Regions from separate parts of the Streptomyces sp. NPDC088810 genome, predicted to be linked through region 3. Evidence: riboswitches for the same ligand, from Rfam matches in the RefSeq annotation. Region 3 holds a riboswitch; each other region holds the start of a gene.
The links. Region 3 has a riboswitch for thiamine pyrophosphate ahead of thiC (phosphomethylpyrimidine synthase ThiC). Riboswitches for the same ligand answer to the same signal wherever they lie in the genome.

Region 1 (9,612 bases), on a different contig from region 3:
CGGCTTCCTCCTGCTGTCCTGCCTCGGCCACGCCCTCGACCACCCCGAGACCGCGGACGCCGCCGCGCTGCGCCTGGCCTGGTGCGCGCTGCCGCTCGCCGCCACGGTGCACCTCGCGGTCGCGGTCGCCCGCACCGACCCCGGAACCCGGCCGCGGCCCGGCCTGTCCGCCGTGGGCCTGGGCCCGGCCCGCCTCATGGCGGTCTCCGCGCTGACGACGGCCCTGTCCTGCACGCTGGGCTCGATGCTCGCCCTGCTGGTCTTCCTGCACCTGCGCGGCGACCTCACCGGCCTGCCGTTCGACGGCGCGGCAGCCGGCTTCCTGGCCGCCGGCCACTCCCTCCCCGTCCCGGCCACCCTGACCCTCCTCTCCCTGCTCCCCGCCACGGCCACGGCCACGGTCGCCCTGGCCCTGCGTCCCAGAGACCCCCGCCCCCCGCAGCGCACCACCCGCAGCTTCGGCCGCTCCGGCGCCTGCGGCGACCCGACGAGCCGGGAGACGTTCGGTGCGTACGGAAGGTTCGGCGCACGCTTCGGCCGCCGGCCGGCGGGCGCCGGAGTGGCGAAAGCGGCGGAGGCGGCGGGCGGCGGAGTGGCCGAGGCCGCGGGTGGCGCAACGGCAACGGGCGATCCGCATCCGGCGGGCGGTCGTGCCGTCGAGGTGATGGGGCTGCCCGTGCGCGAGCGAAGCCGGGCGTGGGGGCACGTGGGCGCGGACGGCACCCTCGCAGCGCCGGGCACCGCGGCCGACCCCGAGCCCGCCGCCCCGGATGCCGTGGGGACACCCCCCGCCGACACCCCCGTAGGCCTCCCCTGGGGCGTCGCGCTCGTCGCCGCCGGACTGGCCGTGCAGGCCTACGCCGGCCGTTCCACCCCCGCTCCCTTCCTCGCCGTACTCCTCGGCTGGCTGCTCACCGCCACCGGACTCGTCGTGGCCGCCCCCGGCCTGACCCACCTGTGCGGCCGGCTGCTGCAGTGCAGCCGGCCCGGTGCGCTGCGGCTGCTCGCCGGCCGGGTCCTGATGACGGAGGCAGCCCGGATCGGCCGCCCCCTCGGCGTGGTCTGCGCGGTGGCGTCCGCCGGCTACGCCCTGACCGCCCTGCACGACGGCCCGGCCGCCGGATTCGGCCCGCTGTCCGCCCTCGGCGTGCTCGTCGTCGCCGGCTCCACGGTCGCCACCCTGCTCACCGCGGCCGTGGAGGCCCGCCAGTGCCGCGCCGGCACCACCGCCGCCCTGCTCCGCCTCGGCGCCCCCGCCACCCTGCTGCGCGGGGCCGCCATCCTGCGCGCGGCCGCCCTGCTGGCCCTGTTCGGCCCGCTCACCCTGGTGATCGCCACGCTGTCGGACCTGCCCCTGAGCCGCTGACCGAAAAAACGTGGGCGACCGCCGATGAGTTCGGCGCGGGCCGCCGGTCTGTCCACCGAGCGCGACGAACCGCGCACCACCCGGACGGGAGAGACCGCATGTACCAGCAGATGATCTTCGTGAACCTGCCCGTGAACGACCTCGACGCCTCGAAGAAGTTCTTCACCGAACTCGGCTACTCGATCAACCCCCGGTTCAGCAACGACGACGCGGCGTCGGTGGTGATCAGCGACACCATCGTCGCGATGCTGCTGACCAAGCCGTTCTACGCGACCTTCACCAAGAAGGAGATCGCCGACGCGACGACGACCAGCGAGGTGCTGATCTGTCTGAGCGCCGAGAGCCGCGAGAAGGTGGACGAGCTGGTCGACAGGGCGGTCGCGGCCGGCGGCACGGCGAGCGGCCGGACCCAGGACCACGGCTTCATGTACGGCCGGGCCTTCGACGACCTCGACGGCCACACCTGGGAGGTCGTGTGGATGGACCCGGCGGCCGTCCAGGGCTGACGCGCAAGGCGGTCAAACGTCGGGGTGGTTAATAAGACGGCAAAGTCAACAGCCGTTGACGGTGGACGCGTTGACACTGCTTACGAGACGCTTATAAACCTGTGAGCCTCCCGGGGATCCTGGGGCGTCGCCTCATCCGTCGCCCCAAATCCCCCACCACCCCCCGCAATTGCTCTCTGTAAAGGACAAACGTTGTCCATGACTCGCCGTAGCGTACGCCGTTCCGTGCGCGTGCTGAGTGTCGCCTCCGGGTCGGCGGCGCTGGTGCTGGGCCTGTCCGGCTCCGCCCTCGCATGCAACATCAAGGACTTCTCCGCCGAAGCCAGGTGCGACGGCGACAAGGGTGTCATCGTCGTCACCGACACCGACCCCTCCGCCGCCGAAGGCACCGTCAGCGTCTTCCTCCAGGGGGACGGCGGTGTCGAGACGAAGGTCGGCGAGCAGCCGGTCAAGGGGGCGAAGGAGGGCGTCGAGGTCACCTTCCCCGAGGACTGGAAGCCGAGCGCCACCTACCGGGTCCACATCAAGGCCGCCAACGTCGACCGGGACATCAAGCCCGACCTGGTGACCCCGTCCACCGCCTGCAAGAAGGAGGAGAGCGAGAGCGCGAAGCCGACGGCCAGCACGTCGCCGACCCCCTCCTCGTCCCCGTCCAAGTCCGCCCCGGCGCAGCCCGCGTCCCCGGCCCCGTCGGCCTCCGCATCCAGCTCCGCCCCGGCCGGCACCTCCGAGAACGCGCCGTCCCCGGCCGCCGGTGACTCCAACCTCGCCGAGACCGGTGCCAACTCCAACACCGGCCTGATCGCCGGCATCGCGGCGGCCCTGGTCGCCGTCGGCGGTGGCGCGGTCTGGTTCGGCATGCGCCGGCGCGGCGCGAGCCGCCACGGCTGACCCGCACCGCCGTACCCCGGCCCGCCCCGATGTCCCCAGGGGGCGGGCCGGTTGCGTCAGCCGAAGGTGGCCCGCTCCAGCCAGAACTCCAGCAACTCCCGCTCGCCGAGCACTTCGAGACCGGACGCGTCCAGCGGCAGCCGACGGTAGAAGGCGAGCAGCACCGAGGTGAGCGGGCCGCGCAGGGCGACCGTGGCCTTCTCGTGCCCGCGCCGCCAGCTCACCCCGTCCGCGCCCAGCTCGACCAGCCACTCGGCGTTCAGCTCCGGGCCTGCGTCGGTGGCGTGCAGATGGATACGGGAGCCCGGCCGGCGCAGGTCCTTCGCCGGGTCCCGCGGCATGTTCCGCTGCACCCACTCGACGATCTGCAGCCACTCGTCCAGCGCGTCGGCGGCGATGTCCGGCGCCACCTCGTAGGGCAGCCCGGCGGCGAGCGTGGCGTCGGCCCGGTGCACGGTGATCTCGTGGGCCATACGGCGGGCCCAGAAGCCGGAGTTCGGCGTCCCGGCCCACGCCCACACCCGCGCGTCGGGACCGGCCTCGCGCAGCGCGCCGACGACCAGCTCACCGCTCTGCGCGAGCCACTTGTCCAGGGCCGCCGCGTCACCGCGCTCCCGCGGCCCGCCGCCCAGCGGCACCTGCTCCTCCGGGATGTTCTCCTGCGCCCGGGTGCGCACCAGGGCGTCCACCCAGCGCAGGGCGCCCCCCATGTGCCGTACGAGGTCCTCCAGCGACCAGTCCGGGCAGGTCGGCACGGTCGCGGACAGATCGGCGCCGGAGGTCACCACGGCTCTCAACCGGTCGACCTGATGGGCGATTTCGTCACAGTAGCGGTCATGTGCGAGCACAGGCATGACCTCACCCTACGGTCGGTGGATCAGTCCAGCACGAGGGTTTCGGCCTCGTCGAACTCCACGCCGACCGAGGCGCCGGGCTCGGGCGCGTCCCGCAGCGCGCAGGCCGCCTCCAGCCGCGGGCCGTCCGCCGGCTGGAGGTGGACGGCCACATGGGTGCCCTTGAAGGTGCGGGCGGTCACGGTGCAGGCCAGGCCCTGGTCGGCCGGCACCAGCCGGACCCCGGCCGGCCGGACGAGGACCGTGCGGCTGCCCTGCGCGGAGCCGTCCGGCACCGGCAGCTTGCCCCACGGGCTGTCGGCGGCCGTACCGGCGACGGTCGCCGGGACCACGTTCTGGAAACCGAGGAAGCGGGCCACGAACGCGTCGGCGGGCCGCTGCCACACCTCGAGCGGCGTCCCGGTCTGCGCGATCCGCCCGTCCCGCATCACCACCACCCGGTCGGCCAGCGCGAACGCCTCGCCCTGGTCGTGCGTCACGGCGAGCACGGTGGTGCCCAACCGGTCGAACAGCTCGCGCAGTTCGACCACCAGCCGCTCCCGCAGCGAGCGGTCGAGCTGGCCGAGCGGCTCGTCCAGCATGAGCAGCCGGGGCCGGGGCGCGAGCGCCCGGGCGAGGGCCACCCGCTGCTGCTCACCGCCGGACAGGGAGGCCACGGCCCGCCGGGCGGCCCCCGGCAGCCCGACCAGCTCCAGCAACTGGCCGACCTCGGCGTCCCGTTCGCCCTTGGCGACGCCGTGCATGCGCAGCCCGAACGCCACGTTCGCGCCGACGTCCCGCTGCGGGAACAGCTGGTGGTCCTGGAACATCAGCCCGACCCCGCGCCGGTGCGCGGGTACGCCGGCCTGGTCCCGGCCGTCCAGCAACACCCGCCCGGAATGCAGGGGTTGCAGCCCCGCCACCACTCGCAGCAGGGTCGACTTCCCGCTGCCGCTGGGCCCGAGGACGCACACCACCTCGTGCTCGGCGACCTCCAGGCCGACGGTGTCGAGCACCGCCCGCCCGCCGAAGCGCACGGTCGCGGCATCCAGGCTCAGCAGCATCTAGAACTCCCCCGTCCGGTCGGTGCGCAGCCGCTCCAGGATCAGCAGCGCGACGGCGCACACCACCATCAGAATCGTCGAAAGGGCCATCGCCTGGCCGTAGTTGAGGTCACCGGGGCGGCTCAGCAGCCGGGCCACGGCGACCGGGAGCGTGGGGTTGTCGGGGCGGGCGATGAACACGGTCGCCCCGAACTCGCCCAGCGACACGGCGAACGCGAACCCGGCCGCGACCAGCAGCGCCCGCCGCACCAGCGGCAGGTCGACCTCCCGCCACACCCGCCAGGGCGAGGCCCCCAGCACGGCCGCCGCCTCCCGGAGCCGTACGTCCACCGCGCGCAGCACCGGCAGCATGGTCCGTACGACGAAGGGGGCGCCCACCAGCGCCTGCGCGAGCGGCACCAGGATCCAGGACTGACGCAGGTCCAGCGGCGGCTTGTCGAGCGCGATGAGGAAGCCGAAGCCGACGGTCACGGCGGACACCCCGAGCGGCAGCATCAGCAGCGCGTCGAAGCCCCGCACCAGCCGGCCGGCGTCCCGGCGGGCCAGCGCGGCGGCGGCGAGAGCTCCGATCACCACGGCGATGGCGGTGGCGGCGACGGCGTACTCCAGCGAGGTCCACACCGCGTGCACGGGCGCCACCAGGAACGTACCGCCGCCGGCTTCGGTCAGCGCCCGGTAGTAGCCGAGGCCGGGCGCGTCGAGGGAGCGGCGGACGAGGACGGCGAGCGGCAGGACCAGCAGCAGGGCGATGGTGGCGAGGACGCCGGCGAGCAGCGCCCACTGGCCGGCGCCGCGCGGGCGCCGGACGGTCGTGCCGGGGTCCACGAGCCGGAGGGCGGTCTCCCGGCGCCGTACCGTCCAGGCGTGCACGGCGAGGATCGCGCCGACGGCCGCGAACTGGACCAGGGTGAGGACGGCGGCCGTGGACAGGTCGAAGACGTCGGACGTCTGCCGGTAGATCTCCACTTCAACGGTGGAGAAGGTGGGGCCGCCGAGGATTTGCACCACGCCGAAGGAGGTGAAGGTGAACAGGAAGACCATCAGGGCGGCGGCGGCCACGGCGGGCGCGAGCGCGGGCAGGGTGACCTTCCGCCAGGCCGTCAGCGGGGAGGCGCCCAGCATCCGGGCGGCCTCCTCCTGCCGGGGGTCGAGCTGGGCCCACAGCCCGCCGACCGTGCGGACGACGACCGCGTAGTTGAAGAAGACGTGGGCCAGCAGGATCGCCCAGACCGTGGTGTCCAGCCGTACCCCCCACAGCTGGTCGAGCAGACCGTGGCGGCCGACCAGCGCCAGGAAGGCGCTGCCGGCGACGACGGTCGGCAACACGAACGGGACGGTGACGACGGCCCGCAGCAGCTGCTTGCCGGGGAAGTCCAGGCGGGCGAGGACGTAGGCGGCGGGCAGTGCCAGCAGCAGGGTGAGCGCGGTGGAGGCGAGCGCCTGCCAGGTGGTGAACCACAGCACGTGCCGGATGTCCGGCTGGGTGACGACGTCCGCGATCCGCCCGAACCGCCAGGTGCCGTCGGCCTTCAGGCCGCGCGCCACGATCGCGGCGACGGGCCAGGCGAAGAACAGGGCGAAGAACGCGACGGGCAGGGCCATGAGGCCGAGCCGCGCCGCGTTCCCCCTGCGACGCCTGCGGGTCGCTACTTCAGTACGAGCGAGGTCCACGACTTGACCCACTGATCACGGTTGGCGGCGATCGTGCCGGGAGCCATGGTCTCGGGGTCCTTGGCGGCCGGCCCGTACTCGGTGAACTCGGCGGGGACCTTGGCGCCCTGCAGCACCGGGTAGACGAACATGTTCAGCGGCATGTCCTCCTGGAACTCCTTGGAGACCAGGAAGTCGATGAAGGCCTTGGCGCCCTTGGGGTTCTTCGCGTTGCTCAGCAGCCCGGCGAACTCGATCTGCCGGAAGCAGGTGCCGGTCGCCACGCCGGTCGGGGCGGTGTCGGGCCGCTTCTTGGCGTAGATCACCTCGGCGGGCGGCGAGGAGGCGTACGACACGACGAGCGGCCGGTCGCCGCCGGCCTTCTTCCCCTGCGACGATCCCGAGAACTCCTGGTAGTAGGCCTGGTCCCAGCCGTCGACGACCTTCACGCCGTTGGCCTTGAGCTTCTTCCAGTAGTCCTGCCAGCCCTGGTCGCCGAACTGCGCGGCGCTGCCGAGCAGGAAGCCGAGGCCGGGCGAGGAGGTGGCGGCGTTCTCCGTGACGAGGAGGTTCCTGTACTGCGGCTTGGCCAGGTCGGCGAAGGACTGCGGCGGAGTCAGCTTGTGCTCGCTGAAGTACGCCTTGTCGTAGTTGACACAGATGTCGCCGTGGTCGACGGGCGTGACCCGGTGCTTGTCCTTGTCGAGCTGGTAGGCGGCGCCGACCTTGTCCAGGCCCTTGGCGGTGTACGGCTGGAAGAGACCGTTGTCGAGGGCGCGGGAGAGCAGGGTGTTGTCGACACCGAAGAAGACGTCGCCCTGCGGGTTGTCCTTGGTCAGGATCGCCTTGTTGACGGCCTGCCCGGCGTCGCCGTCCTCGAGGACCCTGACCTTGTACCCGGACTGCTTCTCGAAGTCCTTGAGGACGTTCTTCGAGACGGACCACGAGTTGTGGCTGACCAGGGTGACGGTCTTGGAGTCGGTGCCGCTCTCGGTGTCCGTCGAGCCGCACGCGGACAGCGTGATCAGGCCGAGCCCGACCGCCACGGCCACGAGGGTCTTGTTGTGCACTGGATGTCCTCCTGGGGTTGGCCAGGAAGAGACGCGGCCCTGCCCGGGCTCCGCGAGGGAGGCCCGGGCAGGGCGCAACAGCTTGAGTGATGACCGAACTTCCTACCCAGAATGACCTGGGCGAGGTTCAGAGGGTCTGCGGCCCTGTCCGCCGCACTCTCAGCGCTGTGGCGCTCCCCTGTCGGAATATGAAGATATGTGGACTGAGATTGTAGGACGTGGCCAGATTACCGCTCGGTGGCCGCGAGCTGACCACAGGCTCCGTCGATCTCCTGACCACGGGTGTCCCGGATGGTGACGGGCACACCATGGGCCGCGATGGCCTCCACGAACGCCTTCTCGTCCTCCGGCCGGGAGGCGGTCCACTTGGACCCCGGCGTCGGGTTGAGCGGAATGAGATTGACGTGCACGGGCCTGCCCTTGAGCAGCCGCCCGAGCCGGTCACCGCGCCACGCCTGGTCGTTGATGTCCCGGATGAGGGCGTACTCGATGGACAGCCGGCGCCCGCTCTTCTCGACGTACTCGAACCCGGCGTCCAGCACCTCGCGCACCTTCCACCGCGTGTTCACGGGGACGAGGGTGTCGCGCAGCTCGTCGTCGGGGGCGTGCAGGGAGATCGCCAGCCGGCACTTGAAGCCCTCGTCGGCGAACCGGTGGATGGCCGGCACGAGCCCGACCGTGGACACCGTGATCCCGCGCTGCGACAGCCCCAGCCCGTCCGGAGCGGGATCGGTGAGCGCGCGAATCGCACCGACGACCCGCTTGTAGTTGGCGAGCGGCTCGCCCATGCCCATGAAGACGATGTTCGACAGCCGCGCGGGACCGCCGGGCACTTCCCCGTCCCGCAGCGCCCGCATCCCGTCGACGATCTGGTGAACGATCTCGGCGGTGGACAGGTTCCGGTCCAGACCCGCCTGCCCGGTCGCGCAGAACGGGCAGTTCATCCCGCACCCCGCCTGCGAGCTGATGCACATGGTGACCCGGTCCGGGTACCGCATCAGCACGGACTCGACCAGCGTCCCGTCGAACAGCCGCCACAGCGTCTTGCGCGTGGTCCCCTCGTCGGTGGACAGATGCCGGACGACCGTCATCAGCTCCGGGAACAGCGCTTCCTGGAGCTTGGCACGCGAACCGGCGGGGATGTCGGTCCACTGCTCCGGGTCGTGCGCGTACCGCGCGAAGTAGTGCTGCGAGAGCTGCTTGGCACGGAACGGCTTCTCACCGATCCCGGCCACCGCGTCCTTGCGCTCGGCGGGCGTGAGGTCGGCGAGATGCCGCGGCGGCTTCTTGGCTCCGCGCGGCGCGACGAATGTGAGTTCTCCGGGCTTAGGCATGGCTGTACCAGTGTCGCAGATCCAATCGGGTGACCTGTCGGGATGGCCTGCCGGGATTGTGGCGGGGTCGGCTCTAGTCGCCGTCGTCGGCGGTGTTCGACCCGCGGCCTCGGCTCTTCTGCCCGCTGCTCAGCAGCTCGCCCGCCGTGCGGGTGATGAACGCGACGACGCGGACCCAGCGTGGGCCGCCGCGTTCCGCCCAGACCACGCAGACGCATCCGCCGACGGCGAGGGCCAGGAAGCCGAGCAGTAGAAAGATCATGTTCCCCCCTTGGTTCACGCGTACCTTGCCACGAACCGCCTCACCACGTCACGGGCAGGGTCCTCGGTCCGCGGATCAGGCCCCGGCGCTGGAACTCGACCTCCTCGGGGGGCACGGCCAGCCGGATGCCGGGGAAGCGGGTGAGGACGGAGCCGATCATGACCTCGGCCTCCATGCGGGCCATGACGGCGGCCAGGCAGTGGTGCGGGCCGTGGCCGAAGGCCACATGGGCGGGGCTCTCGCGGTCGAAGTCCAGGGCGTCGGGGTCGGGGAACACCGCGGGGTCGCGGTTGGCGGCGACGTAGGCGTTGTAGACCACGTCACCGGCCCGGATCAGCCGGCCGCCGACCTCGACGTCCTCGGTGGCGATCCGTGGGATGCCGACGCCGTTGCGGTGCGGGACGTAGCGGAACAGCTCCTCCACCGCCCGGGGCAGCAGCTCCGGCTCCCGGCGCAGCCGGTCCAGCTGCTCGGGGTGGGTGAGCAGCGCGTACATCATCGAACCGCTGTTGTTGCGGACCGCGTGGCCGCCGCTGACCTGCACGGCGATGGCGAGCGAGAGGGCCTCGTCGTCGGTGATCTCGCCCGTCGCCGCGGCCTGGGCCAGCACTCCGGCCAGGTCATCGCGGGGTTCCG
Region 2 (9,612 bases), on a different contig from region 3:
TCCCCCTTCTCGCGCATCACCTTGATGCCCCGCCGCAGCCGGTCGATCGCCTCGACCTCGATCTGCCGGTCGGCCTCGAACATCTCCCGCACCGTCTGCCCGACCCGGACGTGGAAGAGCCGCTGGTAGTTGGGCAGCCCTTCCAGGAACAGGATCCGGTCGGTGAGCACCTCCGCGTGCTTCATCTCGTCGAACGACTCGTGCCGCGTGTACTTGGCGAGCTTGTACCAACCGAGGTTCTCCTGCATCTTCGCGTGCAGGAAGTACTGGTTGATCGCGGTCAGCTCGCCGGTGAGCTGCTCGTTGAGGAACTCGATGACCTCGGGGTCGCCCTGCATCGCAGCGGCTCCTTCCACACGGGATACGGGAGAGGGTGCGGCGGCATGATTGCACCGGCGGCGAAGATCGTCCAGTAAGTGCGTACTTAGTAAGTACGTGCTGAGTTGATGTAGCTTGTCCGGTTCGGGGGAGGGTGGTCAAGGGCACTGCCCGAGGTCTGTCAGGATGGATACATGGGTCATCCGGTGGAGCGAGAGTCTGGGGCAGCGGCCGGGTCCGAGCTTCCGCCGGGTCAGCGGCTCCAGCGGGGCTGGCCGGTCACGCACTACGGGCCGGTCCCGAAGTTCCGGCCCGAACGCTGGGAGTTCCGGGTCTTCGGCGCCACCGCCGACGGGGACAAGCGCACCTGGAACCACGAGGAGTTCACGGCCCTGCCGTACACCACCGTGGTGGCCGATCTGCACTGCGTGACGAAGTTCAGCATGGTCGGCGCGGAGTGGGGCGGCATCCCGGCCCGCGCGATCCTCGACCTGACCCCGCCGGCGCCGGACGTCACCCATGTCATGGTCTGGGCGGAGTACGGCTTCAGCTCGAACCTGCGCCTGTCGGACTTCGCCTCCGACCGCACCCTCTTCGCCACCCACAAGGACGGCGAGCTGCTCACCGCCGAGCACGGCTTCCCGGTCCGCCTGATCGTGCCCCACCTGTACGCCTGGAAGGGCCCGAAGTGGGTCCGGGGCGTGGAGTACATGACCGCCGACCGCCGCGGCTTCTGGGAGGAGCGCGGCTACCACAACATCGGCGACCCCTGGAAGGAACAGCGCTACTCCTACCAGGAGCAGCCCGGGGACGGCCCCGAGCTCTGACTGCCGGCCCCCGGGCGCGTCAGTGGTGGTACCGGTGCACCACCGCGTGCCCCTTGCCCCGGCCGATCATCCACTTGTTGACCGGGGTGGTCACCGCGAAGGCGATCACGAGCGAGACCGCGAGCGAGATCCAGAACAGCGCGTCGCCCAGCATGGCGTCCATCGCGGACGGCCAGACCGCGATCACCCCGTTGTCGATCAGCTCCATCACGGCGATGGACAGCGTGTCCGCGGCCAGCGCGACCCGGAAGGCCGTACGGAAGCCGACGCCGGCCCGCAGGATCCCGCGCAGGGTGAGCGAGTAGCCGAAGAAGAAGGCCAGCACGATCGCGAGCAGGGTGGTGGCCAGGTTCCCCCAGCCCAGCGCCGTGCCGACGACCATGCCGAGCACCTCGCCGATGGCGCAGCCGGTGAGGCAGTGCAGGGTGGCCTGCACGGCGGTACGCCAGCCGGCCGCGCCCGCGTGGCCGGCGTGATGTGCGGGGTGGTGGACGTGTTCGGTGTGCGCCTCGTGCTGCATGACGTACCCCCATGTCGGATGACGGCTCCTGCACAGGACAGGAACCGTATACCCCCTAGGGGTATTCCCCAAGGGGGCTATGCGTCGCGCAGTTTCTTCAGCCGCTCCACGTCCGCCGCATGTCCCTCCTTGCCGCCGGGCGTCTCGATGACCAGTGGGACGCCCTCGGTCGCGGGGTGGGTCATGAGCGCCCGGAACGGGTCCTCGCCGATGTGGCCGGCACCGATGTTCGCGTGCCGGTCCTTGTGCGCGCCCACCACGTCCTTGGAGTCGTTGGCGTGGATCAGCTTCAGCCGGCCCTCGCCCACGGTGTCCACCAGCAGGTCCAGGGTCTGGTGCATGCCGCTCGGCCCGGTCAGGTCGTGCCCGGCGGCGAAGACGTGGCAGGTGTCCAGGCACACGCCCAGCTTCGGATGGGCGTCCAGCGCCTCGAAGTACGGCCCGAAGTCCCAGGTCCGCGAGCACAGCGAGGCGCCCTGCCCGGCCGTCGACTCCAGCAGCAGGAACGGGTCGTCGTCGTGGGTCAGCTCGTCCAGCAGCGGCAGCAGGTGCGCGCGCACCTGCTTCAGGGCCACCTCCCGGGCCCGCCCCCCGGTCGCGCTCCCGGTGTGCACCACCACGCCCAGCGCGCCGATCTGCCGCCCGCGCCGCAGCGAGTGCCTGAGCGACTCCACCGACCGCTCCACCGTCGCCTCGGTGTGCGAGCCGAAGTTGATCAGGTACGGCGCGTGCACGTACGCCGGGATCGACTCCTCGGCGCACGCCGCGCGGAACGCCTCGTCCTGCCGCGAGTTGCCGGGCGGCGTGGCCCAGCCGCGCGGGTTGGCGACGAAGACCTGCACGGTCTCCGCCTTCAGATCACGGGCGTACGACAGCCCCACGGAGTGCAGGCCGCCGGCCACGGGCACATGGCTGCCGACGGGGTTGCGGGGGAGGGGGGACGGAACAGGACTCACCCGTTCAGGGTGTCATGTCCGCCCCCGCGCCCGGGCCGCGGTCCCCGGTGAGACCGGTCACCGGATGGTGATCGTGATCGTCGACCCCTTGGGCGCCTTGTCGCCGCCCGCCACCGACTGCTTCTTCACGGTGTCGCCGAACAGCCCGAGCAGCCCGCGGTCCTCGTCCACCTCGAAGCCGGCGGCCTCCAGGGTCTTGTGCGCGTCGTCCACGCTGTCACCGGTCACGTCCGGGACCTCGATCATCTCGGGACCCTTGGACAGGGTCAGCGTCACCGTGTCGCCCTCGGCGGCCCGGCTGCCCTCGTCCGGGCTCTGCGCGGCGACCTCGCCCTTGTCGTACTCGGAGTTGATCCGCCCGGCCGCGATCCTCACCTTCAGCCCGGCGTCCGTCAGCTCCTGCCGGGCGCTGTCCACGTCGTCGCCGGTGACGTCCGGCACGTCGACCGGGCTGCCCTTGCTCACGATCAGCGCGATCGCCGAGCCCGCGTGCCGCTTGGTGCCCGCCTCCGGCGTCGTACCGACCACCGAGCCCCTGGCCACGTCCTCGCTGAACTCGCGGGTGACCATGCCCGGCTCCAGGCCGTCCGCCTTCAGCCGTGCCTGCGCCTTCGCGAGCGGCTGTCCCTTCACGTTCGGCACGTTCACCGTCTCCGGGCCCAGCGAGACGGTCAGCGTCACCGCGTCGTGGTCCCGGATCCGCGCGCCGGGCGCCGGGTCGGAGCCGATCACCGCGCCGCGCTCGACGGTGTCGCTGTACGCCCGCTTGACCTGGCCCACGTCGAGGCCGGCCGCGCTCAGCCGGGCCCGCGCCTGCGCCTCGGTCTGCGCCAGCAGCGGCGGCACCTTGGTGAACTGGCCGGAGTTGATGTACCAGACCCCGGCGCCCACACCGAACACCAGCAGGACGGCCGCGATCACGGCGAGCACCGCGCGCGGGGGCCGCGCCGGACGCCGGCGGGGCGGCACGGGCGGGCTCTGGAAGCGGGCGGTGCGGTCGACGCCGTCCCCGGGGGCGTCCGCGTCCTCGTCGACGGGCAGCGGCCGGGGCACCGTGAGTGCGCGCGGGATCACGCTCGTGCGGTCCTCGGCGTTGTCGTGCTCCGCGGTCAGCGCCTGCGGCGGCACCGCGTCCAGCTGCTCGTCGGTCAGCGTCAGACGGGCCTCGCGGACCTGGGCGAGCAGCGCGACGGCGTCGTGCGGCCGGATGTCCGGGATGCGCGCGGTGGCCGACGCCACCAGCTCGTCCAGCACGTACGGCAGCCCCGGCACCAGCGCCGAGGGCGCGGGCACGTCCTCGTGGATGTGCTTGTAGAGCACCTGGGCCGGGGAGTCCCCGGAGTGCGGCTTCCCGCCCGTCAGCATCTCGTACAGGACCACACCGCACGCGTACACGTCGACGCGCGGATCGGTGGTGCCCTGCTCGATCTGCTCCGGCGCGAGATAGGAGACGGTCCCGAGCACGGCACCCGTCGTGCTGGTCACCGTGTCCACGGAGCGCACCAGCCCGAAGTCGGCGACCTTGACCCGGCCGTCGTCGCCTATCAGCACGTTCTCCGGCTTCATGTCCCGGTGCACGAACCCGGCCCGGTGCGCGGCACCGAGCGCGGCGAGCACCGGCTCCAGGATGTCCAGCGCGGCCCGCGGCTGCACCGCGCCCCGCTCGCGCAGCACGTCCCGCAGGGTGCAGCCGGCGATGTACTCCATCGCCAGGTAGACGTACGACCCGTCGGTCCCCTGGTCGAAGACCTGCACCACGTTGGGGTGGTCGAGCCGGGCGACGGACTTCGCCTCCCGGATGAACCGCTCGACGAACGTCCCGTCGGCCGCGAGTGTCGGGTGCATCACCTTCAACGCGAGCACGCGGTCCAGGCGGGTGTCCAGGGCCCGGTACACCGTGGCCATCCCGCCGGCCGCGACGCGCGCGTCGACGCGGTACCGGCCGTCGAGCAACTGCCCGACGAGGGGGTCCTGAAGGGTCGTATCCACGCGAGGGAGTCTACGAGGGAGCACCGACGGTTCCCGCGCGGAGACCGCTTTCCCACCGGCACTGCAGCCGACCTGTGACGGTCAGAACGCGGGACGCTCGGGGTCCAGGACGGCCAGGCCCTCCGCAGGAGACGACGCCGCAGCGAGATACCTCCGGGGAATCCGCCCGGCCAGCCGAGCCAGCCGCCCCCCTTCCACCGCGTGCTTCATCGCCGCAGCCATGACCTCCGGCTCCTGGGCCCGCGTCACCGCAGAGGCCAGCATCACCCCCGCACACCCCAGCTCCATCGCCAACGCCACGTCGGACGCCGTACCGGCCCCCGCATCCAGAATCACCGGCACGCGCGCGTGCTCCACGATCAGCTGGAAGTTGTGCGGGTTACGGATACCGAGGCCGGACCCGATCGGCGAGCCGAGCGGCATGACCGCCGCGCACCCCACGTCCTCCAGCTTCCGCGCGAGCACGGGGTCGTCGTTCGTGTACGGCAGCACCGTGAACCCGTCGTCGACCAGTGTCTCCGCCGCCTCCAGCAGCTCCACCGGATCCGGCAGCAGCGTCCGCTCGTCGGCGATGACCTCCAGCTTCACCAGGTCCGTACCGAGTGCCTCCCGGGCCAGCCGGGCGGTCAGCACGGCCTCACCGGCGGTGAAGCAGCCCGCCGTGTTCGGCAGTACCCGGATGCCGAGCTTCTCCAGCACCGACAGCACCGAGCCGTGCACGGAGGGGTCCACCCGGCGCATCGCGACCGTGGTCAGCTCCGTGCCGGAGGCGACCAGCGCCCGCTCCAGCACCTCGAGACTGGGCGCCCCGCCCGTGCCCATGATCAGCCGGGAGGACAGGGCCAGGTCACCGAGGACGAGGGAATCGTCGGCCATGGCTCAGCCCCCCTGCACGGCGGTGAGGACCTCGACCCGGTCGCCGTCGGCGAGGGCGGTGGCCGCCCACTGCGCGCGCGGGACGACGGTCTCGTTGACGGCGGCGGCCACCCCGCGCGGCGCCGCGGTGAGGGTCCGGACGAGGGCGTCGAGAGCGGTGCCCGGGGCGATCTCCCGGCGCTCCCCGTTGACGGAAATCAGGACCGGGCTGTTCATGCGGTCTGCTCCAGCTTCTCCGTGAGCGCGGTGCCGAAGCGCTGCGGGGCGAACGGACGGGCTTCCTCCGGCAGTTCACCGGCGACCAGGGTGTGCGCCAGCACGTCCCCGGTGACCGGCGTGAGCAGCACCCCGTTGCGGTGGTGCCCGGTGGCCAGCAGCAGCCCGGCCAGCCCGGAGGGGCCGAGCAGCGGCGCGTTGTCGGGGGAGCCGGGGCGCAGTCCGGCCCGGGTCTCGGTGAGCGGCAGTTCGGTGATGCCGGGCACCAGCTCATGGGCGTCGCGCAGCAGCTCGTACACGCCCCCGGCCGTGACCGTGGTGTCCCAGCCCAGCTCCTCGCTGGTGGCGCCGACGACCAGTTCGCCGTTCTCCCGGGGCACCAGGTAGACGTGGCTGCCGCGCACCACGGCCCGGACGGTCCGGCTCAGGAACGGCGCGTACCGGCGCGGCACGGTCAGCCGCAGCACCTGCCCCTTGACCGGCCGCACCGGCGGCAGCAGCTCGTCCGGCACGCCGGCGAGCCGCCCGCTCAGGCTGCCCGCCGCGAGCACCACCTGGTCCGCGCGCAGTGCGCTGCCGTCCGCCGTGGTGACCCCGGCGGCCCGGTCCCGCACCACGTCCAGCCGCTCCGCCCATGCGCGGTGGAACACCACACCGGCCCGCTCGCACGCGGCCGCCAGGGCCGCCGCCAGCCGGCGCGGGTCGATCTGGTGGTCGGCGTCCACCCGCAGCCCGCCGCGCACCCCCGGCGCCAGCATCGGTTCCAGACGCCGGCAGTCCCGCCCGGACAGCCACTCCGAAGCGAGCCCCGAGCGCTGCTGGAGTTCGTGCAGTTCCCGCAGGTGGGCGCGGTCGTCGGCGTCCAGCGCGACGGCGAGGGTGCCGCAGCGGCGGTAACCGAGGTCGTGGCCCGTCAGTTCGGTCAGCTCGGCCGCGAAGCCGGGGTAGCGGCGGGCCGATTCCAGGTTCAGGGCGAGCAGGGTCTCCTCGCCGTAGTGCAGTTCGGTGACCGCGGCCAGCATGCCGGCCGCGACCTGCGCGGCCCCGCCGCCGGGCTCGGGGTCCACCACGGCCGTGGCGAGCCCGCGCTGCGCCGCGCGCCAGGCCGTGACCAGGCCGATGATTCCGCCCCCGATGACGAGGACGTCGGACGTACGTGACGACATGGGCGTCCAGCCCCTCCCTTCGCCGGCATGACCCGGATCAGGTTCGTACGGTCGGAGGCCGCCAGCCTCCCTCTCAGCCCGGTGCGTCCGGGCTCCCGCGAGTGCTTGTACGGTGGCCACCCTAGCCCGCAGCCCTCCTCACCCGTAAGGGAGCCCCGTTCCATGGCCCGGTCGCTCGACGGACTGGTCCTCGCCCCCGTGGCGGACCAAGATCCAGGTCAGGTGGGTACCCGAACCCGGTTCACGTACCACGAGGAGGACGGCGGGATCTGGGCCGACTACGCGGGCGGCGACGTCGTACGCGGCCATCTGGTGGGCACCCGTGAGGGGGACCGGCTGGACTTCCGGTACGTGCAGCTGAGGACCGACGGGACGACCGCCTCCGGGCACTGCGTGTCCACGGTCGTCGAGCTGCCGGACGGGCGGGTGCGGCTGGAGGAGACCTGGGAGTGGGAGTCCCGGCCGGGCTCCGGCACGAGCGTTGTGGAACAGCTCACCGGGCAGGCCCCCTGACTGACAGATCGTCAATTGTCTATGGTGATCGGGTGAGCGAGCAGACAGCGGAAGAGGGCACGGCGGCGGGGCGGCGCGTGGTCGTCGTCGGCGCGGGCATGGCCGGGGTGCAGACCGCGGTCGCCCTGCGCGAGCAGGGCTTCCGGGGCAGTGTGACCGTCATCGGCGCCGAGCCGCACCAGCCGTACGACCGGCCGCCGCTGTCGAAGGCGGTCCTGCTCGGCAAGGCCGAGGGCTCCGCCTTCGAGGTGGACTTCGAGTCCCTCGGGGTCGAGCTGCGGCTCGGCTGCGAGGTGCTGGGCCTGCGCCCCGCCGAGCACGAGCTGGACACCGAGGCGGGCCCGGTGCCGTACGACGTCCTGGTCCTCGCCACCGGCGCCGAACCGATCCGGCTGCCCGGCGCCGAGGGCGTGCCCGGCGTGCATCTGCTGCGCACCCTGGACGACGCCGAACGGCTGCGGCCCGTCCTCGCCCGCCAGCACGACATCGTGGTCGTGGGCGCCGGCTGGATCGGCGCCGAGTTCGCCACCGCCGCCCGCGAGGCCGGCTGCGCGGTGACCGTCGTGGAGGCCGCCGAGCACCCGCTCGCCGGCGCCCTGCCCGCCGAGGTCGCCGCGCCCATGGCCGCCTGGTACGCCGACGCGGGCGCGGACCTGCGCACCCGCGCGCGCGTGGAGCGCGTCGAGCCCGGCGAGGTAGTGCTCTCCGACGGCACCCGGCTGCCCGCGGGCGCCGTCGTCGTCGGCATCGGCGCCCGCCCCGCCACCGCCTGGCTGGCCGGCTCCGGCATCGAGCTGGGCCCGCACGGCGAGGTCCTCACCGACAACCGCCTGCGCGCTTCCGTGCCGGACGTGTACGCCGTCGGGGACTGTGCCTCCTTCCCGTCGGCCCGCTACGGCGAACGGCTCCTCGTCCACCACTGGGACAACGCCCTGCAGGGCCCGCGCACGGTCGCCGCGAACATCCTCGGGGAGACCCCGGCCGTCTACGATCCGGTGCCGTACTTCTGGTCGGAGCAGTTCGGCCGGTTCGTGCAGTACGCCGGCCACCACGCCGGGGCCGACCTCCTGGTGTGGCGGGGTGACCCGGCGGGCCCGTCCTGGACGGTGTGCTGGCTGCACGAGGGCCGCCTGGTGGCCCTGCTGGCGGTGGGCCGCCCCCGGGATCTGGCCCAGGGCCGCCGGCTGATCGAGGCGGGCCGGACCATGGACCCCGCCGCCTTGTCCGACCCGGCCCGCCCTCTGAAGGACGCCACGGCTGACTGAGCGCCCGGAAGGGGCGCGGGGAACTGCGCGAGCACCCACGACGGACCCGCAGACGGCCGATGACAGATCGCGGCCGGTCCGGCGAAGCGCCTACGCTTGTCCCCGTGACCGAGATTGACGCAAAAATTGATGCTCTCGTCCCCGCCTGGCTCACTCTCCCCGACATCGCCGACATGCTCGGCGTCGAGGTGACGCGCGTCCGGCAGCTGGTCAAGGAGGGCCAGCTCATCGCCGTGCGCCGTGGTGAGAACAAGGCGCTGCACGTCCCCGCCGCCTTCATCGACGGGGACAAGGTCGTCAAGGGCCTGGCCGGGACCCTGACGCTCCTGCGGGACGACGGCTTCACGGTCGAAGAGATGATCGAGTGGCTCTTCACCCCCGACCCGACCCTGCCCGGCACCCCCGCGCAGGCCCTGAGCGAGAATCGCGGCACGGAGGTGAAGCGCCGCGCCCAGGCGCTCGCCGTCTGAGCCGACCCGCAGCAGGAGGTGGCGTGCGGGCCGGACACCCGTACGCCACCGCCCCGCACCACAGCGGACACCGACACCACGGGGGGACCCACGCATGTCCGACACCGCCCGCGCCGCGCTCGCCGACGCCCGCCTGTACCTCTGCACGGACGCCCGCAAGCGCCAGGGGGACCTGCCCGAGTTCCTGGACGCGGTCCTGGCCGGCGGTGTCGACATCGTGCAGCTGCGCGACAAGGGGATGGAGGCCGCCGAGGAGCTGGAGCACCTCGAGGTCTTCGCCGAGGCCTGCGCCCGCCACGGCAAGCTGCTCGCGGTCAACGACCGGGCGGACGTCGCCCACGCCGCCCGCGCCGCGGTGCTCCACCTCGGCCAGGGCGACCTGCCGGTCCCCGCGGCCCGCGCCGTCCTCGGCGACGACATCCTCATAGGCCGCTCCACGCACGCCGAGTCCGAGGCCGCCGCGGCCGCCGTCCAGGAGGGTGTGGACTACTTCTGC
Region 3 (9,612 bases):
TGGTGCACGAGGGCTATCTGCGCCGTGAGAAGGGGCTGTTCTTCCTCGGTGACGCGGCGGAGCGGCTGGGCCGCAGCGGAGCGCAGCAGAAACGTCGCAGCACGGTGGCGGACACGCTCGCGCACTGGCGCGATTCCATCGGTGTACCGATGTACTACGCGATGTACCGGGACGGCGAGATCGAGGTCATGTGCGTCTCCGCCTCCCGTCAGGCGCCCGCGGTCGAGGAGTGGGCGGACTTCCGGGAGACCGGCCACGCCCACGCCATCGGCCAGTGCCTGCTCTCCCAGTTGGACGAGGACGCGCGGCGCGACCATCTCGCCCGGTATCCCGTGCAGCCCGTCACGCCGTACACCGTGCGGGACAACGACGCGCTGCTACGGCGGCTGGCCCGGACGCGTCGCATGGGACCGGTGGTCGAGCGTCAGGAGTACGCCGTCGGGACGGTCTGCGCGGCGGTCCCGATCACGGTCGGTGCCACCGCGGCCACCATGGCCATCTCCCTGCCCGCCCACCAGGCCGACCGGCTGCTGCCCGCGGCCCACCGGCTTCAGGCGGAGATCGGGCGGCATCTGGGAGCGCTCACCCTCTCTATCAGTATCTGAAAACTCACTCCTTGTGATCTCTTGTGTACGTTCAGCAAGATTTGACCACGGTCAGAGGGATCAATCCCGGCCAGTCGATGTCATATGACGGGGTAGGCGATGCGTGAGTCCGTACAGGCAGAAGTCATGATGAGCTTTCTCGTGTCGGAGGAGCTCTCCTTCCGCATCCCAGTGGAGTTGCGCTACGAGACCAGTGATCCCTATGCCGTGCGGCTCACTTTTCATCTGCCCGGTGATGCCCCGGTGACCTGGGCCTTCGGGCGGGAGCTGCTGATCGACGGGGTCGGCCGTCCGTGCGGGGAGGGGGATGTGCACATCGCCCCCACCGATACCGAGGTGCTGGGTGAGGTGCTGATCCGTCTTCAGGTCGGCGGCGACCAGGCCCTCTTCCGCTCGTCGACGCCACCGCTCGTGGCCTTCCTCGACCGCACGGACAAGCTCGTCCCGCTCGGCCAGGAGGGTGCTCTGGCCGACTTCGACGCTCATCTCGACGAGGCCCTGGACCGCATCCTGGCCGAGGAGCAGAGCGCCGGCTGAAGCGTTACGGCACGGGCGGCGGGCGCTTGGCGGTGCCGCACGGAACCGTGCAGGAACGCTTCTGCAGCGGGCTCGCCCGGCGGCACTGCGGGGAGCCCGCCACGTGCCGTACGCCGTTTCCGGGCCTCCGTGCTCACCGCTTCCGGCGTCGGCCCCGGCCGCCGCGTGCCGGCGCGGGCTGCGCCCCGGCGGCTGCCGCGACGGGCGGGGCGGACCGGTCGGCCGACACGACGAGGGCGGCCAGCGCGGTGGTGACCGGGACCGAGGCGACCAGCCCGATCGAGCCCACCAGCGTGCGCACGATCTCCTCCGCCACCAGCTCACTGTTGGCCACGGTCCCGACGCTGCTCTGCGCGATCGAGAACAGCAGCAGCAACGGCAGGGCCGCACCGGCGTAGGCGAGGACGAGGGTGTTGACCACGGACGCGATGTGGTCGCGGCCGATCCGGATGCCCGCCCGGTACAGGCCGCGCCAGCCCATCGACGGGTTGGCCTCGTGCAGCTCCCAGACGGCCGAGGTCTGTGTCACCGTCACGTCGTCCAGGACGCCGAGCGAACCGATGATGACACCGGCCAGCAGCAGACCGCTCATGTCGATCGACGGATACAGGCCGTGGATCAAACCGGTGTTGTCGTCCGTGTTGCCGGTCAGCGCCGCCCAGCCGATGAAGAGCGAGCCGAGCACGCCGATCAGCGAGAGCGAGATCAGCGTGCCGAGCACGGCCACCGACGTACGCGCCGACAGGCCGTGGCACAGGTACAGGGCGATCAGCATGATGGCGCTGGCCCCCACCACGGCCACCACCAGCGGGTTCGCCCCCTCCAGGATCGCCGGCAGGATGAACAGCGTCAGCACCAGGAAGCTCATGGCCAGGGCGACCAGGGCCATGACACCGCGCAGCCGGCCCACCACGACGACGGCCACTGCGAAGATGCCCGCGAGCAGCGCCATGGGGAACTTGCGGTCCACATCGGTCACCGAGTACTGCAGCTCCCTGGGAGCCGAGGGCTCGTAGGCGACCACGACCTTCTCGCCCTGATGCAGCTGCCGTGTCTGGTCCGGCTGCACGATCTCGGTGAACGTACGGCCCTTGTCCTTGCCGGTGTCGACTTGGACGGTCGCCTTCTTGCAGGTGCCGCCGGCCTGTTGCTGCGCGGACGTGCCCTCGGCGGTGGACGTGTCGCCGGTCGGGGTGCCACCGGAGGCGTTCACCGACTTGCAGCTCACCTCGAGGACCCGGGTGACCGTGGCCTGCTGGGTCTGCCGGTCGAAACCGACACCCGTGCGCTTGTGGGACGGGGCCGCTCCGGGCCAGAGCACCACGAGACCGACCAGGACCGCCGCCGTGAAGGGGACCAGGATCGCCGCGATGACCTTGCGCAGATGCTGGGACACGGGGGCGGCGGGTCCGTGGCTGTGACTGTGGCCGTGCGCGTGACCGTGCCCAGGGGCGTCATCACGGCTGCCCTCCCGGGCTCCGTGACTGCCGGCGAGGCCCTGGCCCGAGCCGTCCCGGTGGTGCGGCTCGGGCGGCTGATTGGGGTACTGCTCCATCCTGGTCACCGCCCGATCATCGCAAGAACGGTGGGGGCCCACTGTTCACCGCGCCACACATGACGCTAGCGTGGAGCCACCTTTGCACACGCGGGAGCTCGGAGCACCGGGCTGAGAGGGCGCTGACCTCCGTACACGCGATGTTTCACGTGGAACAACCGATGTTCCACAGGAAGCCTCGGCAGACGGACACCGCTGCGTCGACCGCCGAACCTGTTACCGGGTAATGCCGGCGTAGGGAGTAGGTCTCATGACCAACAAGGACGCACGCACGCCTGCCTCCGTTCAGGACGAGAAGTCGCAGGAGGCCGGGAAGCCCATCGGCTGGCACAAGGCGTACGTCGAGGGCTCGCGCCCCGACCTGCGCGTGCCGGTCCGTCAGGTGCATCTCACCAACGGGCAGTCGGTCACGCTGTACGACACCTCGGGGCCGTACACCGATCCGCTCGTCGACACGGACGTCCGCCGGGGCCTGCCGCCGCTGCGGGAGAACTGGATCATCGGCCGCGGAGACACCGAGGAGTACGCGGGCCGTCCGGTCCGTCCCGAGGACGACGGGATCAAGCACACCTCACCGCGTGGCGGGCTGCGCAACCTGGACGCGGTCTTCCCGGGACGTCCGCGCCAGCCGCGCCGGGGCCGCGACGGCCAGGCGGTGACACAGCTCGCGTACGCGCGCCGGGGCGAGATCACGCCCGAGATGGAGTACGTGGCCATCCGGGAGAACGTCTCGCCCGAGGTGGTCCGCGAAGAGATCGCGGCGGGCCGGGCGGTGCTGCCGGCCAACGTCAACCACCCGGAGATCGAGCCGATGATCATCGGCAAGCGGTTCCTGGTGAAGGTGAACGCCAACATCGGCAACTCCGCGGTGACGTCCTCCATCGAGGAGGAGGTCGAGAAGATGACCTGGGCGACCCGGTGGGGCGCCGACACGGTCATGGACCTGTCCACCGGCCGCAACATCCACACCACCCGCGAGTGGGTCCTGCGCAACTCCCCCGTCCCCATCGGCACGGTGCCGCTCTACCAGGCCCTGGAGAAGGTCGACGGCAGGGCCGAGGAACTGACCTGGGAGATCTACAAGGACACCGTCATCGAGCAGGCCGAGCAAGGCGTGGACTACATGACCGTCCACGCGGGTGTCCGGCTGGCTTACGTCCCGCTCACCGCCAACCGCAAGACCGGCATCGTCTCGCGCGGCGGCTCGATCATGGCCGCGTGGTGCCTGGCGCACCACAAGGAATCGTTCCTGTACGAGAACTTCGAGGAGCTGTGCGAAATCCTCGCCGCCTACGACGTCACGTACTCGCTGGGCGACGGCCTGCGGCCGGGGTCGATCGCGGACGCCAACGACGAGGCGCAGTTCGCGGAGTTGCGGACGCTCGGGGAACTCAACCGGATCGCCAAGCGTTTCCATGTACAGACGATGATCGAGGGCCCGGGACACGTCCCGATGCACAAGATCAAGGAGAACATCGACCTTCAGCAGGAGATCTGCGATGAAGCTCCGTTCTATACGCTCGGTCCGCTGACCACGGACGTCGCGCCGGCGTACGACCACATCACCTCTGGCATCGGTGCCGCGATGATCGCCTGGTGGGGCACGGCAATGCTCTGCTACGTCACGCCCAAGGAGCACCTGGGCCTGCCCAACCGGGACGACGTCAAGACCGGCGTCATCACCTACAAGATCGCCGCACACGCGGCGGATCTCGCCAAGGGGCACGCCGGTGCGCAGGAGTGGGACGACGCACTGTCCGACGCCCGCTTCGAGTTCCGGTGGGAGGACCAGTTCAACCTCGCCCTGGACCCGGACACGGCACGGGAGTTCCACGACGAGACCCTGCCGGCCGAGCCCGCCAAGACGGCCCACTTCTGCTCCATGTGCGGGCCGAAGTTCTGCAGCATGAAGATCTCGCAGGACATCCGCCGTGAGCACGGGGGCAGTCGGGCCGAGATCGAGGAGGGCATGGCCCAGAAGTCGAAGGAGTTCGCCGAGGCGGGGAACCGCGTGTACCTGCCGATCGCGGACTGAGCGGCAGGCCCCAGGGGTCTGCGTCTCCGAGCCGCCGTAAGGCAGCGCGCGAGGCGCGGACTCCGCGGGGCGCCGGTTCCCCCTCGGCTCGGGGGCCGGGTCACTCGGGCTGGTGTTCGGGGCCGCCGAAGTCCGGGCTCGTGTAGTCGGGGCTGGTGAAGCTGGGGCGGCCGGAGCCGGTGCCGTCGTCGGGGCTGCTGAAGCCGGGGCGGTCGTAACCCAGGCGCGGTATGCGGCCGGTCGGTGCGGGCGGGGCCGGGTGGGACACGGTGGTCGTGCCGGGCTCGGCGAGCGCCTCCCGGAGGAAGGGCAGGATGCCGCGCTCCAGCAGGGCGTCCCGCCACGCCTCCCGGGCCCTGGCCAGCTCCTCGTGGGCCGCGTCCCGGGCGTGCTCGTCAGCCGGGGTGCTGTTGCGCAGGGCGGTGAGCAGCAGTCCGACGGCGGCGACGAGGATCGCCGCCGCGGTGATGGCGCCGAACACCCAGCCGGTGGTGAGCAGGGTGCGGGCGAGGGTGTGCCCGGGGTCCAGCATCTTCAGGATGTAGCCGACGAGCAGGAAGATCACCGCGGCGGTTCCGGAGAGGACGGGAGCCAGGACGGCGACGACCGCGATGGCGCCCGCACCGGTGCTCTCGGCGGCTTCCCCGAGGGAGGTGGCGAGGCCCGCTGCGGCCGAATCAGGGCCCGTCGTACCGGAGTTCCCGACGGTGGGCGGGACGGACAGCGCCGGGTGGCGCAGTTCGTCGCGGAGTTCGACGTAGTGCTGGTACTCGGCCGCCGCGGCTGCCGTGATCAGGGCGGAGGCGCTGAGTGCCATGGTGCGCAGTTGTTCGAGGTTGAGCCGTTCGCCGACGGCGGCCAGTTCCGGCCGGTGCGGTGCGGAGCGCAGCGCCTCATCGAGGAGCCGCTCGAATTCCTGGCGGTCCTCGCTCTGCAGGTGCTGCGGAACGCTGTTCATGTGCATCCCCCGATGCTCCGTAGGGCTTGGGGCTCGCACGCCGGCGAGCCGTCGGGCAGAAACGGAGGGGAGCCTGCGACGGATAAGCCGATGGTAGAGCCGTGACGGCGCGCGTTGACAGGGGATTGCCGGAAATTGCGTTCCTGCCGGCCGGCGGGCAGCCGGGGGAACGCCTGCCCGCCAAACGGTCAGCTGTCCAGCGGCAGTTGTTGGACCAGCAGCTTTCCGGCCATGGTCACGCCGCCGTCCATGGCGATGGCCAGCCCGTCGGCGTAGATGTGCGGTCCCTCGACGACCGGGCCGCTGCTCTCCTCGCCGTCCTCGGAGCCGACCTCGCCGAGGAGGTAGGGAATGGGGCTGTGCCCGTGAACGACCCGGGTGCCGCCGTACGTATCGAGGAGGGAGCGCACGGCGTCGGCGCCACCCTCGTCGCGGAAGGAGAAGCGCTTGGTGAACTTGCGGAACAGGTCCCAGACCTCGTCGGCGTCGTTGCGGGTCAGCGTCTCGCGGACGGTGTCGTTGACCGCCTCGATGGAGTCGCCGTAGTCGAGGTAGGCGGTGGTGTCGGAGTGGAGCAGCAGATAGCCGTCGACCTCCTCGACGGCGTCGAGGCGGGCCATCCACTGCAGGTGGTGGTCCTGGAGGCGGTCCATGTCGGTCTTCTGGCCGCCGTTGAGCAGCCAGGCCGCCTGGAAGGTGGCGGTGCCCGCGCCGGAGTTGACGGGGGTGTCGCCGAACCGTTTGGCGCCGAGCAGCAGCAGCTCGTGGTTGCCCATCAGGGCCTTGCAGTAGCCGCCCGCGGCCGCGGCCTCGGCGGACAGCCGCATGACCAGGTCGATGACGCCGATGCCGTCCGGGCCGCGGTCGGTGAAGTCGCCGAGGAACCACAGGCGGGTGGTGCCGGCGCACCACTGGCCCGAGGCGTCGATCAGCCCCTGCTCCTGCAGAGCGGCCACCAGCTCGTCCAGGTAGCCGTGGACGTCACCGACGACGTACAGCGGCCCGGGGCCGGACGCGGGCTGCGGCGCCGGGGCGGCGGCGGGGGTGGGCTCGACGCGCACCTGGACGGTGTCGCCGCGGTTGATGACGGGCAGGTCGCGCTGGGTGGGCGTGTAGCCCTCGGGGTACGCCTCCTCGGCGGGCGGGACGACGTCGCCGGGGTGGATGCTGCGGACGTACGGACCGGTCTCATGGACGTACGCGGGTACCCGGAAGTCGCGCAGCGTCGCCGTCCGCTCCGCCTCGGGTCCCTGACCGGCCCCCTGAGTCATCAGACCCCTCCACCATCGCGCCGCATCTGCACCGCTTCGGACTGCCTGGTCGCAGCGGTCCGCGGTGTCGTGGGCCCATCATAGGAATGCGCGTCGCGCCGTGTGATGACCCAGGGGTGGTGAATCGGAACAAGACTCCGGTTCACCGCGGCTTTCGCCCCGTTTGGGCAGATGTTCGACCGGCTGTCGGCCTATCGGAGTGTCGACCGGGCGCTTTCGAGGCCTGTCCGTCCCCGACCGGCCGGGTGCGCCTCCCCGCGCCGCACCGGTCGGTCCGCACCGGCCGGGCCCCGAGCCGGCCGGTGCGGCAGGCGGCGCTACGTGTCGTCCGGCGTCCGCGGCGGACTGACCGTCGTGCGCGGAGGCCGCCGCTGGGACGAGGTGCGCACGATCAGTTCGGTCGGTATCACCTGCTCGACCGGCTGGTCGGACTCGACGCCCTCGATGGCGTCGATGAGGAGCTGGACGACGGCCGTGCCGATACGGCGCGGTTTCAGCGAGAGCGTGCTGATGGGCGGCTCGGTGCTGGCGTACACGGTGGACTCGCTGCAGCAGACCAGCAGCAGGTCGTCCGGGACGCGGAGACCGTAGCGGCGGGCGGCGGCGAGCAGGTCGGTGCCGTTGGGGTCGAACAGGCCGTAGACCGCGTCGGGCCGGTCGGGGCGGGCGAGCAGCCGGTCGGCGGCGACGGCGCCCGCGCACGGGTCGTGCGCCGGGTAGGCCTCGTAGACCGGATCCTGGCCGACGCGTTCGCACCAGCGCAGGTAGGCGGTGGTCGACAGGTGGGTGTAGGTGTCCGTCGTGGTGCCCGTGAGCAGGCCGATGCGGCGGGCGCCGGCGTCGGCGAGGTGGTCGAGGATGCCGAGGACGGCGGCCTCGTGGTCGTTGTCGACCCAGGCGGTGACGGGGAGCGAGCCGGCCGGGCGGCCGTCGGAGACGACCGGCAGGCCCTGCCGGACGAGTTCGCTGACCACCGGGTCCTGGTCGGAGGGGTCGATGACGACCGTGCCGTCCAGGGCGACGTTGGACCAGACGTCGTGGCGGGAGGTCGCGGGCAGGATGACGAGGGCGTAGCCGCGGGCGAGCGCGGCCGAGGTGGCGGCCCGGGCCATCTCGGCGAAGTACGCGAACTCCGTGAAGGTGAAAGGTTCATCCCCGTACGTCGTCACGGTCAGGCCGATCAGACCCGACTTGCCGGTACGGAGAGTGCGGGCGGCGGCCGAGGGTCGGTACCCCAGCCGGTCGGCTACCTCGCGGACATGGCGCCGGGTGGCATCCGGGAGCCGGCCCTTGCCGTTGAGGGCGTCGGACACGGTCGTGATGGAGACCCCGGCGGCGGCGGCGACGTCTCTGATGCCCGCCCGGCCCGGCCGACTGCCTCGACGTGAGGTTTCCGCGCGGCTCACCTGGTGCTTCCCTGCTGCTGTCATGGCGAGCCGATAGTAGGGCTCATGTGGTGGTGTAGTGCGGACGCATATGCACGCGTTGACAGGCACGTTTCTGCATGGTCAAAGGCGGCCAACTGCCTTAGAAATCAAGGAAGTTGAGCGATCCAGTAGTAGGACGTTACTTGTCGACGCGGATGGGCCTGCCAAGTGCCCGATGTCTCGAAGAGGTCTCAACTCACCTTCACGAGGGACGCGCGCCACGGCGCAAGCCACCGGCGCATAGATATATGTACGGCGCGCCCCCCGGAACGTACGCCTTCGTACGCCGATGCCCTTGATGCCGGTGGACGACGGGAGATCCACCGCTCCCCGCGGCGGTGCCCCGCGCTGCCGGGTGTCCCGGACCTGTACGCAGCGGGGCCGAATCCTCTTAAGGTGAGCAGTATTGGAAGCCGGTGGTGTCGACGGGCCGCCGGCGGTCGCGAGGAGGACTGCGGTGAGCGAGACGAGCCCCAAGCTGCGCGCCGAGCTGGAGGGTATCCCCACCTACAAGCCGGGCAAGCCGGCCGCGTCCGGCGGCCCGGTCGCCTACAAGCTGTCCTCCAACGAGAACCCGTACCCGCCGCTGCCCGGCGTGCTGGAGAGCGTGACGGCGGCGGCCTGCGACTTCAACCGTTACCCGGACTTGGCCTGCACCGGGCTGATGAACGAGCTGTCCGACCGCTTCGGTGTGCCGCTCTCCCACCTGGCCACCGGCACCGGTTCGGTAGGGGTCGCCCAGCAGCTGATCCAGGCCACCAGCGGCCCCGGCGACGAGGTGATATACGCCTGGCGGTCGTTCGAGGCATACCCGATCATCACGCAGATCAGCGGCGCCCGCTCGGTGCAGGTGCCGCTGACGCCGGGTGATGTGCACGACCTGGACGCGATGGCGGACGCGATCACCGACCGGACGCGACTGGTCTTCGTCTGCAATCCCAACAACCCGACGGGCACGGTGGTGCGGCGGGCCGAGCTGGAGCGGTTCCTCGACCGGGTGCCCGCCGATGTGCTGGTGGTGCTGGACGAGGCCTACCGGGAGTTCATCCGCGACCCCGAGGTGCCCGACGGTGTCGAGCTGTACCGGCAGCGGCCCAACGTCTGCGTTCTGCGGACCTTCTCCAAGGCCTACGGCCTGGCCGGGCTGCGCGTCGGTTTCGCGATCGCCCACGAGCCGGTGGCGGCGGCGCTGCGCAAGACGGCGGTGCCGTTCGGCGTGAGCCA

Region 1: linked by a shared signal. The riboswitch ahead of ACIP4Y_RS30260 (thiamine ABC transporter substrate binding subunit) and the one ahead of thiC (phosphomethylpyrimidine synthase ThiC) in region 3 are both predicted to bind thiamine pyrophosphate.
Region 2: linked by a shared signal. The riboswitch ahead of thiO (glycine oxidase ThiO) and the one ahead of thiC (phosphomethylpyrimidine synthase ThiC) in region 3 are both predicted to bind thiamine pyrophosphate.

The regions. Positions count from the first base shown of each region.
Region 1 is NZ_JBIVJQ010000011.1:190,299-199,910, reverse strand. Features, by position in the region: gene ACIP4Y_RS30290 (hypothetical protein) at 1-1,366, shown strand, start outside; gene ACIP4Y_RS30285 (VOC family protein) at 1,465-1,872, shown strand; gene ACIP4Y_RS30280 (LAETG motif-containing sortase-dependent surface protein) at 2,071-2,763, shown strand; gene ACIP4Y_RS30275 (maleylpyruvate isomerase family mycothiol-dependent enzyme) at 2,820-3,617, opposite strand; gene ACIP4Y_RS30270 (ABC transporter ATP-binding protein) at 3,641-4,660, opposite strand; gene ACIP4Y_RS30265 (ABC transporter permease) at 4,661-6,262, opposite strand; gene ACIP4Y_RS30260 (thiamine ABC transporter substrate binding subunit) at 6,307-7,380, opposite strand; TPP riboswitch at 7,462-7,570, opposite strand; gene rlmN (23S rRNA (adenine(2503)-C(2))-methyltransferase RlmN) at 7,608-8,714, opposite strand; gene ACIP4Y_RS30250 (hypothetical protein) at 8,788-8,976, opposite strand; gene ACIP4Y_RS30245 (cytochrome P450) at 9,017-9,612, opposite strand, start outside.
Region 2 is NZ_JBIVJQ010000001.1:1,048,067-1,057,678, forward strand. Features, by position in the region: gene bfr (bacterioferritin) at 1-338, opposite strand, end outside; gene ACIP4Y_RS04805 (sulfite oxidase-like oxidoreductase) at 513-1,145, shown strand; gene ACIP4Y_RS04810 (DUF4396 domain-containing protein) at 1,165-1,665, opposite strand; gene ACIP4Y_RS04815 (deoxyribonuclease IV) at 1,743-2,621, opposite strand; gene pknB (Stk1 family PASTA domain-containing Ser/Thr kinase) at 2,679-4,610, opposite strand; gene ACIP4Y_RS04825 (thiazole synthase) at 4,692-5,486, opposite strand; gene thiS (sulfur carrier protein ThiS) at 5,490-5,702, opposite strand; gene thiO (glycine oxidase ThiO) at 5,699-6,868, opposite strand; TPP riboswitch at 6,866-6,977, opposite strand; gene ACIP4Y_RS04840 (hypothetical protein) at 7,031-7,381, shown strand; gene ACIP4Y_RS04845 (NAD(P)/FAD-dependent oxidoreductase) at 7,414-8,646, shown strand; gene ACIP4Y_RS04850 (Rv2175c family DNA-binding protein) at 8,751-9,116, shown strand; gene thiE (thiamine phosphate synthase) at 9,211-9,612, shown strand, end outside.
Region 3 is NZ_JBIVJQ010000007.1:198,060-207,671, forward strand. Features, by position in the region: gene ACIP4Y_RS23220 (IclR family transcriptional regulator C-terminal domain-containing protein) at 1-605, shown strand, start outside; gene ACIP4Y_RS23225 (SsgA family sporulation/cell division regulator) at 705-1,142, shown strand; gene ACIP4Y_RS23230 (YibE/F family protein) at 1,276-2,697, opposite strand; TPP riboswitch at 2,778-2,955, shown strand; gene thiC (phosphomethylpyrimidine synthase ThiC) at 2,948-4,732, shown strand; gene ACIP4Y_RS23240 (hypothetical protein) at 4,833-5,696, opposite strand; gene ACIP4Y_RS23245 (metallophosphoesterase) at 5,879-6,961, opposite strand; gene ACIP4Y_RS23250 (LacI family DNA-binding transcriptional regulator) at 7,279-8,391, opposite strand; gene hisC (histidinol-phosphate transaminase) at 8,846-9,612, shown strand, end outside.